DNA from 4 places in the uncultured Acetobacterium sp. genome. Region 2 is predicted to be linked to each of the others. Evidence: riboswitches for the same ligand, from Rfam matches in the RefSeq annotation. Region 2 holds a riboswitch; each other region holds the start of a gene.

Region 1 (4,359 bases), on a different contig from region 2:
AACCGGATACCAGATCCTTAAAATCGAGCATGATTCTTGGCATTAACCGCTTCATCTTAGACACCCCCCTGCTTTCGTTTTCTCAAGAGATAGACAAAAAAGGGTCCGCCGAAGGCGGCGGTAATAATCCCGACGGGAATTTCCTGACCAGCCACCGTTCGGGCCAGCGTATCACACAGAATTAAAAACGCTCCACCAAAGAGTAGCGAAAAAGGAATCAAAACCCGATGTTTAGGACCAGTTACCAGGCGGACAATATGGGGTATTACCAATCCCACAAACCCGATGATCCCGGTAACCGAGACCACTGCTGCGGTCAGCAGCGATGAGGTAATTAAAATTTTCTTTTTTAAACGCTCGGTATCCACCCCCAACTGAGTCGCGGTTTCCTCGCCCAACAGCATGATATCCAATTCTCGAACTGAGGTCAGCATAACGATACATCCGATAATAACATAAGGTAGCACCGTTAAAACCTGACCCCAGCCCTTACCGTTTAAACTGCCCATGATCCAGAACATAATCCGGGTCATTTCTTCCTGATTAAAAATCATCAGCAAATACATGATCGCACTAATGGTTTGCCCGATGGCAATGCCGCTAAGTAGCAGTGTCGCCACCGGAACCTTGCGACCGACTCGGGAGATATTATAAACCACTAAAATCGATGCAAATGATCCGACAAAAGCTAAAATAGCGGTGCCGTTCATCCCAAATAAACTGCTGGAAAAATTCATCACAATGCCAATCGTCGCTCCCAGAGCCGCCCCCGATGATACCCCTAAAATATAAGGATCAGCCATGGGATTTTTAAAGATTCCCTGGTAGGCGGCGCCACAGATGGCCAGCACCCCACCGGTAATAAAGGCCAGAATAATCCGCGGCAATCGCACATTCCAAATAATGGCAATGGCTCCCGCGCTAATATTTTCCATCCCCAAATCGATCCGAAAAATCTGATTCAGCAGGATTTTATTAGCATCCCAAAAAGAAATCGACGCCACTCCCAACAAAGTACAGACATAAATAATGATGATACAAATAGCAATGGATATGATAATACTATATTTCTTGACTCTGTTTTTCATGATTTCTCCAATTGATCCTTTTTTCTGTTCGCCCCCTGGGTCTCTCCTAGAGAAAACTAGGGGGCGAACAGCATTCACCCCATTAGAAAGACTTACTTACTCTTATTTAGTGAAAATTTCCGGATAAATACTTTCGGCAATCAAGGCCATTCCTTCAATAATACGTGGCCCTGGCCGCTGGATCATATCACTTTCCAAAGTGAGAAATTCGAAATAGATTACTTGATCATTGATAATCGCATTGATTTTGTCAAAGCCTGGGGTCGCCTTGATTTCCTCTGGTGTGGTGTACAGTGAAATATAAACATCGGGGTTGTCAGCAATGATTTCTTCAGTGCTGAGCTGTGGCCATTGGTCGGTTTTATCGGCAGCAATATTCACTGCATTTAGATCGGTCAGCATGGAATCAAGGGTGGAACCGGGACCTGCCGAGTAAAACTTTCCGATATCAAAAAATACTACTTTCTGGGTTTTGGCTGTTTGTGCTTTCTCACTTAAGGCTTCTCGCTCAGCTGCCATTTTTTCGACGACCGCTTTGGCCTGATCATTGGCATTGGTCACTTCCCCAGTATCAACAATATTGCTTAGAATCCCGTCAATATTGGCAGCATTAAAGGTTATCACTTTAGCGCCAGTCGCCTCCAGCTGTTGTTTGATATCATCAGAAATAAAATCAGATGCAACCACCAGATCTGGTGACAACTCAATGATTTTTTCAAGGGTCGGTGAGTTAAAGCTGCCCACATCGGTGACTGCTAAGGCAGCTTCGGGATAGTTGCAATATTTTGTCCGTCCTACCACCTTATCACCCTGATCCAGGGCAAACAGAATTTCGGTTGTTGCCGGTGATAACGAGACAATCTTTTGTGGTTCTTTATCAATGGTCACGGCGTTGCCGGCATTATCTGTTACTGTTACCGGATAACTGGTCGAACCACTTTTCGTCTCAACTCCCTTAGCATCCGTTGTTGTGCCGCTTTGTTGACATCCAGTAAAGGATACCATCAAGGCTAAAATAATTAAACTAGCCGATAGCCTTCTGAGCTTCTTCTTTTTCATTTTCTTCCTTCTTTTTCTTTATTTTTTTGCATTTTTTGCAAAAATAAATCCAGCTTCCTGTGGAGGCTGGATACTAAACAAAAGGTTTAATCCTGTTCTTCCCACCGAAGAATATCAATGATTATGAGTGTCCTGACTCTTGCCTATCCTTGGTTCTCCCTTCCCATCCATAAGACAGTGGCACAAAAACCTTATTAGCAATTACAGTAGCGGGGGCTGCAGGGGTTTTGCACCCCTTTCCTCATCAATTTTCTATTATATTAGTGGCAGTGTATCACAGAATAGGCAACTTTTCAATTGATTATTTTTGCCGTGATTCTGGATCCTTGGTTGCCAGACTCTGCTTAACCGCCACAGCGAAATCGAGCGGATCTTTCTCCTGCCAGACTGCATTAGCCAGCACCTCATAAGAAATCGTTTTGATGGTTGGCACCGTCTGAATCTCAGCCATCACCGCATCCAGCGGGATGCTGCCTTCGCCGGGAATCCAGTGGCGATCTTGCAAAAAGTCATTATCTGAAAGATGTAGCGCCTTAATCCGATGCTTATATGCCTTTAAAATCCGGCCGCAATTCTGTTCTTCCAGAAAATCGTGGGAGCTGTCATAGCACATCCCAAACCGCGGGGCATCAATCTGATCTAATAGATAAACCAACAGATGCTGGCGCGAGACATTTTCGACCGCCAAATCGACGTTGTACTTCTCGGCGGCATCGGCCAGCTCGGAGAAAAAAGCCAAACCCTTATCCAAATCCGGCGTAAATGCATCGAGATCATTGGTATGCATCACCATCGCCGGAATCTCAAAAGCCTGGCAATCTTTTAAATAATCCTTGAACATCTTAAGCTTGGGCGAAATCTCCATGCGCGAGGCCGTCCAGATATCACTGTAACCGATAAATGGAGCATGCATATTGGTAATCGCCAAACCATTCTTTCTGACCAGCTCCGGGAATGCTTCTTTCTTTAGTGCCCAGGGCTCAAGCTCATCCTCCCAGGAAATCATCGCCTCATCAAAACCGGCATCGGCAATAATTTTTATCCGCTCTTCAAAAGGCATAAAGTAACCAAACCAGGAAAACATACTAAATTTCATCGGTGTCCTACCTTCTCTTAGATCATTTAAAATATTGGCCAGAAAACACCTTCATAATCGATCAAGCAATTTTGCTCTGCTAATCGGACTATTCGCTAGTCTTCTTTTAAAAATTGCGTTATAATTAAACAAAAGTCCTATAAATTTGAACACTGGAGACAATCTATGAAAAAAAACTACAAGGCTCTGCTTATGGCATCGAGCTTTATCGCCCTGTCGGTGATCCTTTACTTTATCCACTTTTTGATATTCAAAGACACTCACCATATCTTTATTTATCTGCTTGGTGATATCGCTTTTTTACCGGTGGATGTGTTACTGGTTTCAATTATTTTTCACAAGATCATTAGTGACAAAGATAAGGCTGAACGGCTCAAGAAGGTGAACATGGTCGTCAGTGTCTTCTTTTCTGAGGCCGGGGTCGAATTGATGGGCTTTTTCTGTAAAGAAGATGCCCATTTAAAAGACCTGCAAGCCGTTTTATTAATCGATCCCCAATGGGATAGCCGGGATTACAAAAATGCCATTAGACAAATTAAGAAAATTGACTCCTCTGTAAACTTTCAGGGTCCCTGTTTGTTAAATCTCAGTAGCTTTCTCACCGCTAAACGGGAACTCTTTCTGACCCTGTTAGAAAACCCGATCCTGATTGAACACGAAACCTTTTCCGATCTGATTATGTCGCTAGCTCATGCTGAGCAGGAATTGGCCAATCGCAAGGATCTTAACCAGCTCCCTGAAAAAGACCACGCCCACCTGATGGTCGATATTGAGCGGGTTCAGAAGCTGCTGCTCTTAGAATGGCTGATCTATATGAACCATCTGCGAAAGTCCTACCCTTTTCTATACTCCTTTTCGCTGCGCACCAACCCCTTCGATCCCCACGCCGAAGTCGAGATTAAGTAAAATCGGCTAGGCAGCCTTTGTTTTTTATCCGTGATAACCTAGTACCGACAATTGTTACATCATGTTGTTTGCATCGGGGCGAACAGGCGGTAGCCTGTCCGATCCCGCAGCAAACAACAGATTAACAATTGGTCGGTACGGTAGTTCCTACTCGCTAATGGTTTCGACCGACTCGATGGTGTACTTTTGTTTGCTGAAGACCAGTTCGAT
Region 2 (4,359 bases):
GTCACCACTGCGGTGATGTTTTTAAGACTGGCAATTTCCTTGATCAGTTGGAGCACCTCCAATTGATTTTTTAGATCCAGGCTGCTAGTCGGCTCATCCAGCATCAGCACATCGGTTTCCTGGGCCAGTGCCCGACCGATTAACACCTTCTGATATTCCCCGCCACTTAACTCATCGACATTTTTCAATGCGAATTTTTCCAGATTTAACATCTTAATGGTTTCGTTTACAATATTCAGATCCTTCTTGCCTACATCCCATTTGATATAAGGTTTTCTACCAATCAGAATCGAATCAAAAACTGTCGTGGTTGTACTTTGATTACTCTGCGAAACATAGGCTACTTTCTGAGCCAGTTCAATCTGCTTAAAGCCCTTGATATTTTCCTGATCGATTAAAACGTTCCCTCCCTGAGGCTTCAAAATTTTATTAATACACTTAAGCAGGGTCGATTTTCCGGCTCCATTTGTTCCTAGTATCGCCAGACATTGCCCTCGCTTCATCGAAAAAGAGATCCCTTTTAAGACGTTTTGACAGGGATAGTCAAAAGCCAATCCTTCAACTTGTAAATTCAATGACGTTTACCTCCTTTAAGTAAGAGATACAAAAACAGCGGTGCTCCCAGAAACGATGTCACTGCTCCCACCGGCAGTATAATGGGGGAAATAATGGTTCGGGCAAAGGTATCCGAGACCAACAATAAAAGTGCCCCCATTAGGGCAGAAATGGGAATCAGAAAGCGATGATCCCCGCCGATTAAGCGTCGCACCATCTGTGGAGCCACCAAACCAATAAACCCGATCACACCAAGAAATGACACCGTCACTGCGGTAATCATCGATGACACCAGCATCCCGCCAAACCGGGTTTGCTCGACATTAACCCCCAGGCTTTTAGCGGCATCGGCACCCGTATCAAGGGCATTATAATCCCAACGCTTCATCATAAAGTAGATCATCGAAAGACCCACCACTACAGCCAAAATATAAACCTCCGTCCAGCCAGCCCGACCGAGGTCGCCAAAAGTCCAGAAGACAGCGGCAGCAATCTGCACCGATTCAGCAAAATACTGAATCAAGGTGGTTCCTGCTCCAAAAAGAGAGCTTAGCGCCACCCCGGCCAAGACGATCGATTCCGGTGAAAAACTGCGCATTCGAGCTAGCAGCAGAATCACCATGGTGGCTCCCATAGAAAAGACAAAGGCGAAAATCGTTACCAGATACGGGTTATTGACAATAATCGGTTGAGCTGCTGAACTTTGCATGGTACCAGCACCCAATACAATAATAGCAATGTTGGCACCAAAGGCGGCCGCACTGGAAATTCCCAAGGTAGAGGGCGATGCCAACGGATTTCTTAAGTTATTTTGCATCACACATCCGGCCACCGCCAAACCAGCGCCGGCAATGACCGCGGCCAGAACTCGAGGCAAACGAATCCGCCATACCACTACACTGGAAATTTCGGTGCCGATACGCATCAGGGTTTTGATAATGTCGGTGGGGTCCAGTTCGATGGCTCCGCTATTCATCGCAAAAATCGCTACCACCAGCAACAAAGTGCAAAGAATGAGAATCAGCATGATTTTTTTACTGGTAAATTTCTGGTATAATTCGAGGCTGTCGCCCTCCACCTCAATCACAGCACTTGGTTTTTTTAGCATCTTTATCTCCCGTTTATTTGATCAGCCTGAACCGACCACAACAATTGACCGCTTTTGGAATAGTTGACATCTTTGATCTGTCCGGCTTCGCTTTTCTTCTTAAGATACTCGCGAATCGCCTGTTTGGTTTGCTCATCGGTAGCTCTTAACATATGGGTATAATAATTGGCAGCTTTCTCCAGTTCCCAAACACTTTCCCGCTGATTCTCGCTGTGTCTAAACTCCGCAAAATAGCCCATATCCCAGAGAATATTAAAGGCATAATATAAGGTGTTCCGGTAATCTGCGGCGCGGTTTTCTTTATGCAGAGCCACTCGTAATTCATTTCCAATTTTATCTTCTTTGATCAGGTGTCCACTCATAAAACAATAGCCTTTAGAGGCCTGATTCATTTTTCTTAATTCTTCCGGGCCACTAATGGCTGGGCTCATGGAAGCAAAAACCAGATCAAAATAGCCTTCCCATCCTTCGGCAGCCAGATCCGCTGTCTCCCAGGGCAGTACCTTGAAGGTAAAATGATCGACATTTAAACTAGCGGTGTTCTCCTTGGTAAAATCGATCATATTGGGCGAAATATCAATTCCCACGACCTCACAACCGATTCTTAGGAATTCTTTGGAATAGCGACCAGCACCGCAGCCGATGTCAAGCACTCTGGCTCCCGGAAAAATGGCTCCCTTGCTTTTTAAAAGCAGCAGCACCGGATCGTCAACCATTTCCCTCTTCCCAATTTCATTAAATTCCGATGCCCGATCGTCCCAAAATTGCTTGCTCTCATTTAAATCCGTCTTTTTCTTACTATCAATCCATTTTTCCTCAAAGTTCATCACTTCTCCTTTTTTTGTTTTATAATTTTTACTAACCTATTTTTTAATTGCCCACTTTGAACACATAAAAAAAAGAGCTTCTTTTATAAATAAAAGAAACCCTTCCCATCTCAAGGTATTCCAAATCAAGCTACCAATCGTCCCCTGGTATTATCTCTATATCAAGGCAGGTCTCCTGACTAACAGTTCATCCTATTCTCACCTTCCCAGGCTTTAGCCCAGTGGTTTATTAAGAATTCGTCCCTGTTCACAGTGGTGGGTCCGTGCTTTTTAAGCTTCCCTATTCTCCGATCGTTATGATCGGCACCTTGAATTATTCACTTTTTGATGTCGATTATAGTCCGCATTTAGATAAATTCGTTATGCCAAACTAAAACCTAATTTAAATTTTATTCGTGTCATCAAACACTTTTTATTTTTTTGACATAATACCATTATAATTCTTTGATGTCAACTACAAAACGCTATATCCTGATCTGTTTATAAGAACTTTATTTGTGAAAAATCAATACAACCATCGTCGCTGACCATTTTTGAATCGGCGTGAACATATTCAATTTTTCCGACAAACATTTCATGCGAACCGGTGACAATGGAGTCTACAATCGTGCATTCAATATTAACCGGGCAATCCGATAAAATTGGAGCATTGACAAATTTAGCTTCTTCTAGATTGACCTTCATCACGGCCAGCTTATCCTCGTCCCGTTTGCTGTGACTGCCCAGATATTTAAAGGTTTCTTCATAGGCCTGATCAACTAGATTCACCACAAAACAACCGGATTCTTTGATCAAATGATACGAATACCGGGAGGGGACAATCCCGACCATAACCATCGGCGGATCATAACTGCAGTTTCCGCAATAGCCAACCGCCAGGGCATTGTTTTCGCCATTTAAGCCCCGACAGGATACCAACACCTTGGCCATTGGATTCAAACACGACTTCATATTTCCTTTTGCTTTACTCATAAATTCTCCTCGTTTTTTTACTTTTAAAGACTAACTCGACTGCCGGTAGCCAGATAGTTGACCTGTTCTCCCAGCATCGTTCTTAGAATTTGATAGGGCTCTTTCCCAGTACAATGGCAGGTGTAATAAACTGCCTCTGTCTTTTTAAGGGCGTTGCCAATTTCCTCAATCAATTCTTTTGCCTCCGGTTTTTTTTGGGAGCGATTATAAAGATGAAAGCCGCCAATGACAACCGTCGGCTGCAGATCGTAGTTTATCGCCATATGATCAAGAATATTGACAATGCCCCGATGGGCACAGCCTGCCACCAACACCAGCTGATTTTTTTCGCGGATGATCAGGTTCTGTTCATGACAAAAATCATCTGCCATCAGTTGCCCATCTTTTTCCATCAGCAGGTCAGCGTTGGCGGTGGAGCGGCAGCGTTGACCCTGAACATTTGCAAAAATACATAATTCATCATCAATCACGAAATCATTCGCCAAAAAGATAAAGCGCGGGTTGCAAAACAGTTCCTGATCCAAGCCAATATAAGCCTGACCATTTGCACGTTTAGAAAAATGATTTTCAAATGCTTGACCATTGAGATAGATAGCCGCCTTGTCATTGATCTCCATAAATGTTTTTAAACCGCCGCCATGATCATAATGGCCATGGCTGATGATCAGGGTATCCACTTCTGAAAGGTCAACCCCCAGTTTTTCGGCATTTTCGGCAAACAAACTGCTGGCCCCGACATCAAATAACAGTTTATGGGTTTCGGTTTCAATGTAAAGGCTCAATCCATGTTCGCTTCTGAATTCTTCTGATACTGATGTGTTTTCAGCCAATGTTACAATTTTCATTTAGCCACCCTCAGCCCTTTATTTTTAGCTTTTGTTTGCTGCTGTCTGATCC
Region 3 (4,359 bases), on a different contig from region 2:
TCTGCTGATTTTTCGCTGAGATAAAAATCGGTTAAGATTTTTGCGGCCGCATCCTGGTTTCGGGTCGAGACATAAATCTCGCTGCGGTTACAGGTCGAAAGAATGATCACCTCGGCAATCTCCGCTTCATTCAAAAGGGTTCGGATGGCCTCATTCAGGGTGCGATGGAGAAACGCCCCTTTTTCGCGAATTTCCAAAGGTGTATCCTTATGATTAATTCCTGCTACTACCAGTTTCATCCACTTGAACCTCCTTTTTCTGATTCCTGATCGCTTCTTCCAGGGCGGCAATGCTACGAAAGCCTTTAATCCCCAGACATTCTTCTAGCCGGGTCATCGTTGCCTGTTCCAGACTGGCTGTTTCCAGGGCTTGAGTATTTTTAAAAACTTGGGTGGTTTCGCCTTCTGCCAGCACGCCACCATGATGGAGCACATAGGTATAATCACAAAATTCATAAATAAAATCCATATCATGGCTGGATAAAATAATCTTAATGCCCTTAGCCAGCGCCGCTGTGATAATCGCTTTGACCCCGGCCTTGCTTTTGGGATCGAGTCCCAGTGTCGGTTCATCCATCAGAATGATCTCCGGTTCGACGGCTAAAACCCCAGCCATGGCGACCCGTTTTTTTTGCCCATAACTGAGATAATGGACTGGCCGATCGGCCAAAAGCGTGATTCCGGTAGCTTCCATGGCGGCCTTTACCCGCCCATCGATGAGCTCTGCAGCCATCCCCATGTTTCTTAAGGCAAAGGCCACGTCATCATATATTCCTGAATAAAAGACCTGCTTATCGGATTCCTGAATAACCAGCCCAATTGATTTGCGAAATTCGTAGAGATTTTTTTTCTTATAGGATAAGGGTTCTTCCTTAAAAAAAACAGTTCCCTCAGTTGGTTTGATCAGCCCAATTAAGGCTGACATTAAGGTCGATTTACCAGCACCGTTTTCACCGATGAGGGCGATGCAATTTCCCCTGTTTCCGTCAATGGAGACACCTTTTAAAGCGGTAGTGCCGTCCGGATATTGATATGTCAAATTTTTAGTTTTAATCATTTTTAAGACCTTTCCGATAGCTTACATGAAAGTCTCCCTGATATTGCTTTAATTCCAGGGTTTTTGTCATCTCCTCGTAGCTCTGGATGGCCATGAGAATTAAATTGCTTAACATCATTGCAATCGATTGGATTGAGACTTTTACATTGCGGTAACCAAAGCGTAACTCCTGAGCGGTTGCCATAATTTTTATTTTATCCCAATAATCAAAGATAAAGCGGTAGGTTAGAATAAATATCTCTAAAAAAGTATTGCTGATATGGGCTTTTTTCATCACGCCGGCAATCTGCATCACCGGGGTGGTATAAATCAAAAAAAGCATGCAGGAAACGCCTGACATCGCTCTACAAAAAACCAGACTGGCCAGCACCAAGTTGGCGGTGGTGATGCCGATGGTAAACTGGAAAAAATTAAATGCCACTAAATAGTCACCGCCCCCTTTGGAAATGGTGAATAATAATGCCAGCGCTCCGGGGATAATAAAGATCGAATCAAAAATCAGTGTATGGAGATAAATACGTCCGGGAATTTTTGCCCACAGCAGGGTGCAAGCCACCATAACACCAAAAACCCCTGCCATATACAGGGGTTCACTGATAAAAAAGACCGAAAGGAGCATGATTAATGAAACCACTACCTTAACAGTAGGATTGGCATTGCTAAGTTTATTGGTATGCGCAAAACGATCAATCATGGTAGTCTCCTTCTTCGATGCTGTTAATATTGATATCAGTCACCGGGCTTCAGGTTGGTGACAAACTCCCCTACCGACCAATGACCAAGGGGTCAAACCCTTGTTAATCTGTTTTCATTATTTACGCCGATTTCTCGGCCTTTTCATTTTTTCCCGATTTTTTATAAAGATAGAAAAAGCAGATTCCCAACCCGCCAACGCCTAGGATCTGTTGGAAAAGGAATAGGTTTTCTTCCATCTCGCCGGGATCAAACAAGCTTTCAAACCAGGGCACATAATTTTGATCGATTGTGGTGATGGCCGTTCCGGCGGCGTCATCGGCACCCGCAAACTCGGCCTCTGGCAAGGCAATCTGAGGAATAATAATCAGTGCTCCAATTAGCATAACCAGAATGATTTTAGTTGTCAGCGAGAGTTTCATTTGAAATAATCCCCTTTTCTTTATATTGGTAGATGGCATTGACCACCAGTACGGTTAAAATACCTTCGATGATTGCCAGCGGTATCTGGGTAATGGCAAAAATACTTAAAAATTTAGCAACCGATGCCGTCATCCCACCAACCGGATCCGGGAAGGCCAGACCTAACTGGATCGATGTTGTTATATAGGTCACCAGATCAGCGATACAAGCTGCTAAAAAAACGGTTAGTGCTTTGGGGACATTGAGCTTTGACAACCCTTTATAGATTCCGTAAGCAACAAAAGATCCCACTATTGCCATTGAAAAGACATTGGCTCCCAGCGTAGTCAACCCGCCATGAGCCAGCAAAAGCGCCTGAAATAACAGCGCGATGGTACCAACCACAACGGTAGCAAAAGGACCCAGGACAATGGCACCCAAACCGATCCCGGTCATATGCGAGGAACTGCCGGTTACCGAAGGTAATTTAAAAGCTGATAAGGCAAAGGTGAAGGCGGTTGCAATCGCCAATAAAACTTTTTGCTCAGGCTTGTCTTTAAATATTTTTCCGACCTGATATAATCCGAAAGCGATAAACGGCAGTGATAATACCCACCAGAAGACCGCCCAGCCAATCGGCAGAAAGCCTTCCATAATATGCATGGCGTTGACCGGTTGAGCAGCCAAAAGGACCATTAAAAATACAATTCCAACAAATGTCATGTTTCTTTTTGTGTTTTTTGTTCTTTTCATTTTTACCTCCATTTTTTATATCAACCAGTAAAAAAGAGGGCTTCACACAGCCCATTTCAATGGACACACTAAAAGCCGATAGTTTTATGTACTCAAATCAAAGATAACTGCAAGTATTTCTTTGAACGTTCGGATTTGCTAGCTTGCGTAACGCATTCACTGAATCCACTACTGCCCGAAAAAAAAACCTTTCACCCACATTATGATGGGAAAAAAGGTTTTATCATTACACGTTTCCATTCATTCTATCACGCAATATCATAGAATCAACTTTTGTTAATGTTACTAACTTCCCTTTTCCCTGGAAGGACACTTTAGCACATCATTTTAGTAGGTTTCCTGACTTATAGCTTTTATTCTCCTCGCCTTCCCAGACAAAACGTGCCCAGTGACATATTAAGGAGACATAACTAATTACAGTGACCGGATCGTTCTGGATTCTAACCAGATTCCCTCAATGAATTTATTCATCCTAAATGATTTTTTACATCTCTTATTTAATTGTGTTTATATTATAACACGGATATGATAAATGTACAGGTTTTTTTAGGCGCTTTAAGGCTAAAAATTAGCTTCTTTAAATAGTAACTGGTTAAGTATTTATTAAATTTGCACGACTTTCTATCGCAATCAAGCTTGTAAAATGCTACAATAGATCAAATGTCTGTAATCCTTTAAACCGAAGAGGTATTGTGATGGATAAACTTAAATTCAAACGAACTGTGCCTGCTGTATTTGAACGATTAAACGCCGCCGATGATCCTTCCCTGATATTGTATTATCAAAATATTTTAAGCTGCATGCTGGCATCACCGCTATTATTTCTTGGCGCAATTGCGAATGTCATTATCGTTTATTTTTTTTGGTCTGGAAATCTAACCGAGGTGCTGACCAACAGCGCCATTTTTCTGCTGCTTGGCTTAACCTTTGAAACGATTTCCCGAAAAGAATTAAACAGTGATTCATTTGATCACCTGATTTCGCTCTCCCAATCGACCTGTCTGGCTTTTATCGTGATCCGATACTATCACATCATTGGCCCGGCAGTATGGACTGCTGCTTTTGTGATGATCATCCTTGCCATGATGCGACTAAAAATAACAATGCTGTATTATATTACGGCGACAACTTTTATCTGTGGATTATATGTGACCTTTCTCCTGCCTGTTGATGGATTTCGCTTTGCCCCGGTTTATTTTCTGATTCAGAATATTCTGTTCGCTTTCGTGTTCAGCCTGGCTGCTGCGACCTTTCACATGACCCAGCTTCGATATGACAAAGCGATGAAGCGACTAAATGCGGTGATTACTCAGAAAGAAAAAATTGCCGGCCTGTATGAAACGCTAAATCTCACCAAACAAACCCTGGCCACCCAGAATAAAGAGCTCCAGTCGTCCAATGAAGAAATAAGAAAAAACGAAGAGCGCCTTCATTTTCTCGCTTATTACGATGGCT
Region 4 (4,359 bases), on a different contig from region 2:
CGTTTATAACCAATCTCCGCCATGATCTGAGGCACAAAGGCCAACATTTCTTTCGAGTAAACCCCTCTAACCCCATACTGAGGCAGTGCCGGATTAGCCAACGAGGCCGAAATATTTAGCACACTGCCAAATGAAATCTGCGATAAAACCCGTCCCAGCGCCACCGGATGAACTTCCGGACTCATCCCGTTAAAGATCCCAATACCAGCTTGTTCAATACTTTCTTTAACCAATTCCACTTTGGAATCCATGTCGATCCCCAATGCTTCCAGTACATCGATGGTTCCGCATACCGAGGTCAAGGCCCGAGAACCATGTTTGGCCATCGGAATGCCGGCCGCGGCTGCGATAATCGATGCAGCAGTGCTGATATTAAAGGTTTTAAAACTATCCATCCCCGTGCCGCAGTTATCCACAATCGGAAACTCGGTGACCGGTTCTACCTTGAAGGTATCAACCTCGTAAATGGCTTCAAAGCTTCCAGCCACTTCCTCTGGTGTCGGCCCTTTAGCACTAAGTGCCGCTAAAAAAGCGCCCTGTTGCATGGCTGTTTGTTTATCACTTAAAATTTCCATAAACATTTGCTTGGAATTATCTTTAGATAGGTTTTCTTTATTGATTAGCTTCGTAATCACCTGCCCATAATCTTTGCTACTGATTGTTTTTTCCATTTTTTTCTCCTTGTTTTTTAACTATTTATTCATCACGACAATCGTTGAATAGCCATCACCATTTCTTAGATAATCCATTCCCGTCGCCAGATCTTCTAGCTCAACCCGACGCGAAATCAGCGGTTTTACATATACTTTTTTTGATTCCAGAAAGGCCTTGGCCTTGCGGCTATGTCCAACACTACAGCCATATGATCCAACCACTGAAATTTCCTTATAATGAATCTGGTTGATATCCGGGTAAGCATCCTGACCCTTGGTAATACCACTAAAATACCCCAAAGTTCCTCTTTTGCGTAAAATCTGCACGGCCAGATCCAAAGCCGCTGGTTCCGGGCAGCAGGGAATAACCACATCGACGCCCCGATTATTGGTGCAACGTTTGAGCTGGTTTAACAGGTCCGGCTCACGACCACTAAAAACAGCATCAAAGCCAAGCGCTTTGCCACGGTTGCGGCGACCCTCATTTTCTTCAATCAGGATCACCTTAGTGACCCGCTCTGCTTTGGCAAGGAATAAGTTTAGCAGACCAAGGCGCCCTCCGCCAATAATCACCAACACCGAATCGTAATTCATTTTTAGACGATCCTGAATATTAACACAGCAGGCCAGCGGTTCTATAAAGGTTATTTCTTCATAGGTTAAATATTTACTATTGATCAGATTGACGACCTTGGATCTTAGGGCTTTCTGATCAATTTTAATTATCTCCTGAAATCCGCCATCAAAATTAAAGCCCATAATTTTGATCTGATCGCAAAGATTATCCTGACCTTTTTTACAATATTGGCACTTACCGCAGGAAATTCCCGGATGAATGTGAACCCGCTGCCCCACCCTATGACGAGCAACCTGGCTACCTTTTGCAATAATTTCTCCGGCAATTTCATGTCCCAATACTCTGGGATAAACAAGATCCCGTTGCCCTACCGTCGCGCATTTTAAATCGGTTCGGCAAATATTGCAAGCTCTGACCCGTACCAACAGCTCGCTGGCACCGCAAACCGGCATTTCCAACTCTCTCAGAACTAATTCTCCCGGCTTTTCTAAAACAACTGCTTTCACTCTATCTCCACCCCATCACTTACTTATCTGACAAGCTTTTATAAAAGCTGTCTAACGTATCTTTTGACAAAAAAAAGCCACGCTAATAAAGCGCAGACTTTCCACATCTCTCAACATCTAATTCTCAGGCAGGTCTTCTGACTTATGATCATCACCTCTGTCGCCTTCCCATTTTTTAAACAGTGGCATCGTGACAGAAATTCCCAATTTACAGCGGCGGGCCCGTATAAGCTTTTCACTTATTTTCCTATTCTCCCCAAGGGGCACCTGAAAACGATTATTAAATTTTGATTTATTATATCATAAGTCCGATCCCGGATAAAACACATTTTAGGCAACATCTGCTAAAGATTTTCCAAGATAATTGGCTTTTATGGTTGTGATTCTTGGTTCGATACAACTGCTTCATCCATGCATATCTCCATCCCCGCTTCATTACTGGAGCTTTCAAAGATAATATCTCCCTGATTATTTGTCAAACGCACCCAAACTTTGGCGGTGATGCTCTCAATTATCTCGCGATCCATCAGGCCATCCAATGGCGCCCGAAGCCGACCGCCGCCGGCCATCTGAGCACTAAAAGCTAGCGACCCATTTGGCCCTTCTAACTCTCCGGCACAGGTTCCCTTTTCGGTATCAACCTCCCATTTTTCAACCCGCGAAAAATTATAGGTCGCAAAACGCCGGGTAATCGCTTTGAAGTCAGTAAAATAGGCAAAGAAACCGGGGAATTCAAATCCCAAAAAAGGAATATTGGCTCGGGAAAAGACAAAAGAAGCATTTCCATCTTCAAAATGGCTGGCCTGAAGCCAGAGGTAGGTTTTGGGAAACGAGCGACCGTAGTCTTTTTCGATATAACCGACGCCGCCATTAAAATCCAGAATCTCACCATCAAGCTCAATCACGCCCTTAATCTCATGGTATAAATGGATGATGGCATGGTAACACTCCATAAAGGGAATTATTCCAAATGGCCCCATAATCCCAGGATGCTTTGCTCCCCTGGGAAAAGGATGGATTTGCTCAAAGGTCAGCCGTCCTTTGATACTGCCCTCCCTTGTCTCGACATTTAAAGACAGACCCTCGGCATTAAAGCTATTATTCTCTATTTCGACATCAAACCGGTTTGATCTGGCTTTAAATTCTGAATAGGAGAAATGATGATACCATGTCTTACCATTTACAGCATTGATTACTTGGATAAATGCCTGTTTTTCGCCCTGGGGATCAATGGCCATTCCCGGAATAATAGCAATGGCATGTTTGCGATCCGCACTGATACATTTAAAATACCAGCCTTCAAAATAGCGTCGCCGCTTGTTTTTACCCTGAAAAAACGCTTGCTTGATCATCATTACGCTCCTTTCAAATACCTCAGTTTTTGCTATACCCCTAAGTACCTGGACTCACTGAAATTTAAAAAAAATTAACACCAGCGCGGCGGCCAGCAAGGAGCTGGCAAAATTAACAAAATCATTGTTGACAAAGGCTAGCCCGCTATACAAGCGGTTGGGTTTGTTATTATCGCTGGGTTTTTCGGTCAACTGTCCGGTTTCATGGCTGATATACTTGGCCTGGATGGCAGCGCCCAGCAAACTATCAATGATTGACCCCAACAGACCGCCAATGGTAATAACACCGATTTGCATCCATAAAAGCATCCCGCTATTTCCGGCGGCAAATTGAAAAAGGCCATAGGTCAATGCTACCACCGCCGAACCACCCAGCGAAGCCAGTAGACCCAGCCCACTAACCCCACCGGATAATCCCGGATTAACCGGTTTTAGAGTGATTAGCGAAACCGGCGGCTTACGGCTGAGAATGCCGATTTCCGAAGCCCAGGTATCGGCATTACAGGCCGCAAATGAAGCCGCCACCGCGACCAGATAGGCCGGATTCTGAGAGTAGGCAAAGGGCACCGCCATAATCAGTGCCGCTCCGCCATTGGCACCGACCTGAACAATATCCCGGGCGCCGGACTTGGCATGAATCCTGGTCTCAATGGGATCTTTAAGACTGGCTTTGAAACGCGACAAAAAGGTCGAACTTAAAAAGAATACCATCAATAAAATAAAAAATAAGGGGCCGCCCGCCAGATATAAGGCTACCGCTAAAAAAAAGGCTCCCCAAGCCGCTGAAGGTCTTAACGATTTTCGCCAGTATGCAAAAAAAGCCCCTCCCAAGGACAAGCAAATAAATATTACATGTTCCAGAGTCGATCCTGTTTGAGCTGCTAAACTATAGTCAATTAAATTTTCCATTCCGATCATCCTATCTCGACAACTTATTGACGAAATCCGGTCAATAACAGCTGTCCGTTTGCGGTCACAAAAAGCATCAGCTTTTCCCAGTTGGGCACGTAAATTCGCTGATCCAATAACCGATAATGGGCTTTCCGACAACGTTTTAAAATTTTACTGTAATAAAGCAGGGACAATAATACCGGCAGCCGCGCTGTTTTGTCAAATACCTTCAGGTTAGCTTTGATTCGATTATAACGACTTTCGGCTTCGGTGGCAAGACACTCCCAAAGCCTTATCAGTTCCGGTGTTGGCTCCGGTCCGGCCAGATCCTCGGGGTTGACCCCCAAAGCGATCATTAGATCCTCTGGCAGATAGATACG

What was found. Region 2 has a riboswitch for cobalamin ahead of QZ998_RS15295 (class I SAM-dependent methyltransferase). Riboswitches for the same ligand answer to the same signal wherever they lie in the genome.
Region 1: another riboswitch for cobalamin. It lies ahead of QZ998_RS06885 (ABC transporter substrate-binding protein); the one in region 2 lies ahead of QZ998_RS15295 (class I SAM-dependent methyltransferase).
Region 3: another riboswitch for cobalamin. It lies ahead of QZ998_RS06975 (energy-coupling factor ABC transporter permease); the one in region 2 lies ahead of QZ998_RS15295 (class I SAM-dependent methyltransferase).
Region 4: another riboswitch for cobalamin. It lies ahead of QZ998_RS13220 (alcohol dehydrogenase catalytic domain-containing protein); the one in region 2 lies ahead of QZ998_RS15295 (class I SAM-dependent methyltransferase).

Annotation. Positions count from the first base shown of each region.
Region 1 covers NZ_CAKMJU010000034.1:37,016-41,374, reverse strand. Annotated here, with positions in the region: gene QZ998_RS06895 (heme ABC transporter ATP-binding protein) at 1-55, opposite strand, end outside; gene QZ998_RS06890 (iron chelate uptake ABC transporter family permease subunit) at 57-1,088, opposite strand; gene QZ998_RS06885 (ABC transporter substrate-binding protein) at 1,191-2,147, opposite strand; cobalamin riboswitch at 2,252-2,449, opposite strand; gene QZ998_RS06880 (sugar phosphate isomerase/epimerase) at 2,449-3,243, opposite strand; gene QZ998_RS06875 (hypothetical protein) at 3,409-4,149, shown strand; gene QZ998_RS06870 (glycosyltransferase) at 4,297-4,359, opposite strand, start outside.
Region 2 covers NZ_CAKMJU010000124.1:16,601-20,959, forward strand. Annotated here, with positions in the region: gene QZ998_RS15285 (ABC transporter ATP-binding protein) at 1-575, opposite strand, end outside; gene QZ998_RS15290 (iron ABC transporter permease) at 572-1,663, opposite strand; gene QZ998_RS15295 (class I SAM-dependent methyltransferase) at 1,666-2,490, opposite strand; cobalamin riboswitch at 2,638-2,816, opposite strand; gene QZ998_RS15300 (flavin reductase family protein) at 2,971-3,462, opposite strand; gene QZ998_RS15305 (MBL fold metallo-hydrolase) at 3,486-4,307, opposite strand; gene QZ998_RS15310 (DUF5320 domain-containing protein) at 4,332-4,359, opposite strand, start outside.
Region 3 covers NZ_CAKMJU010000034.1:58,191-62,549, reverse strand. Annotated here, with positions in the region: gene hemA (glutamyl-tRNA reductase) at 1-239, opposite strand, end outside; gene QZ998_RS06990 (energy-coupling factor ABC transporter ATP-binding protein) at 214-1,056, opposite strand; gene cbiQ (cobalt ECF transporter T component CbiQ) at 1,049-1,750, opposite strand; gene QZ998_RS06980 (energy-coupling factor ABC transporter substrate-binding protein) at 1,872-2,171, opposite strand; gene QZ998_RS06975 (energy-coupling factor ABC transporter permease) at 2,149-2,904, opposite strand; cobalamin riboswitch at 3,216-3,396, opposite strand; gene QZ998_RS06970 (EAL domain-containing protein) at 3,600-4,359, shown strand, end outside.
Region 4 covers NZ_CAKMJU010000100.1:12,324-16,682, reverse strand. Annotated here, with positions in the region: gene trpD (anthranilate phosphoribosyltransferase) at 1-671, opposite strand, end outside; gene QZ998_RS13220 (alcohol dehydrogenase catalytic domain-containing protein) at 693-1,736, opposite strand; cobalamin riboswitch at 1,846-2,022, opposite strand; gene QZ998_RS13215 (tocopherol cyclase family protein) at 2,108-3,088, opposite strand; gene QZ998_RS13210 (DUF92 domain-containing protein) at 3,143-3,997, opposite strand; gene QZ998_RS13205 (phytoene/squalene synthase family protein) at 4,021-4,359, opposite strand, start outside.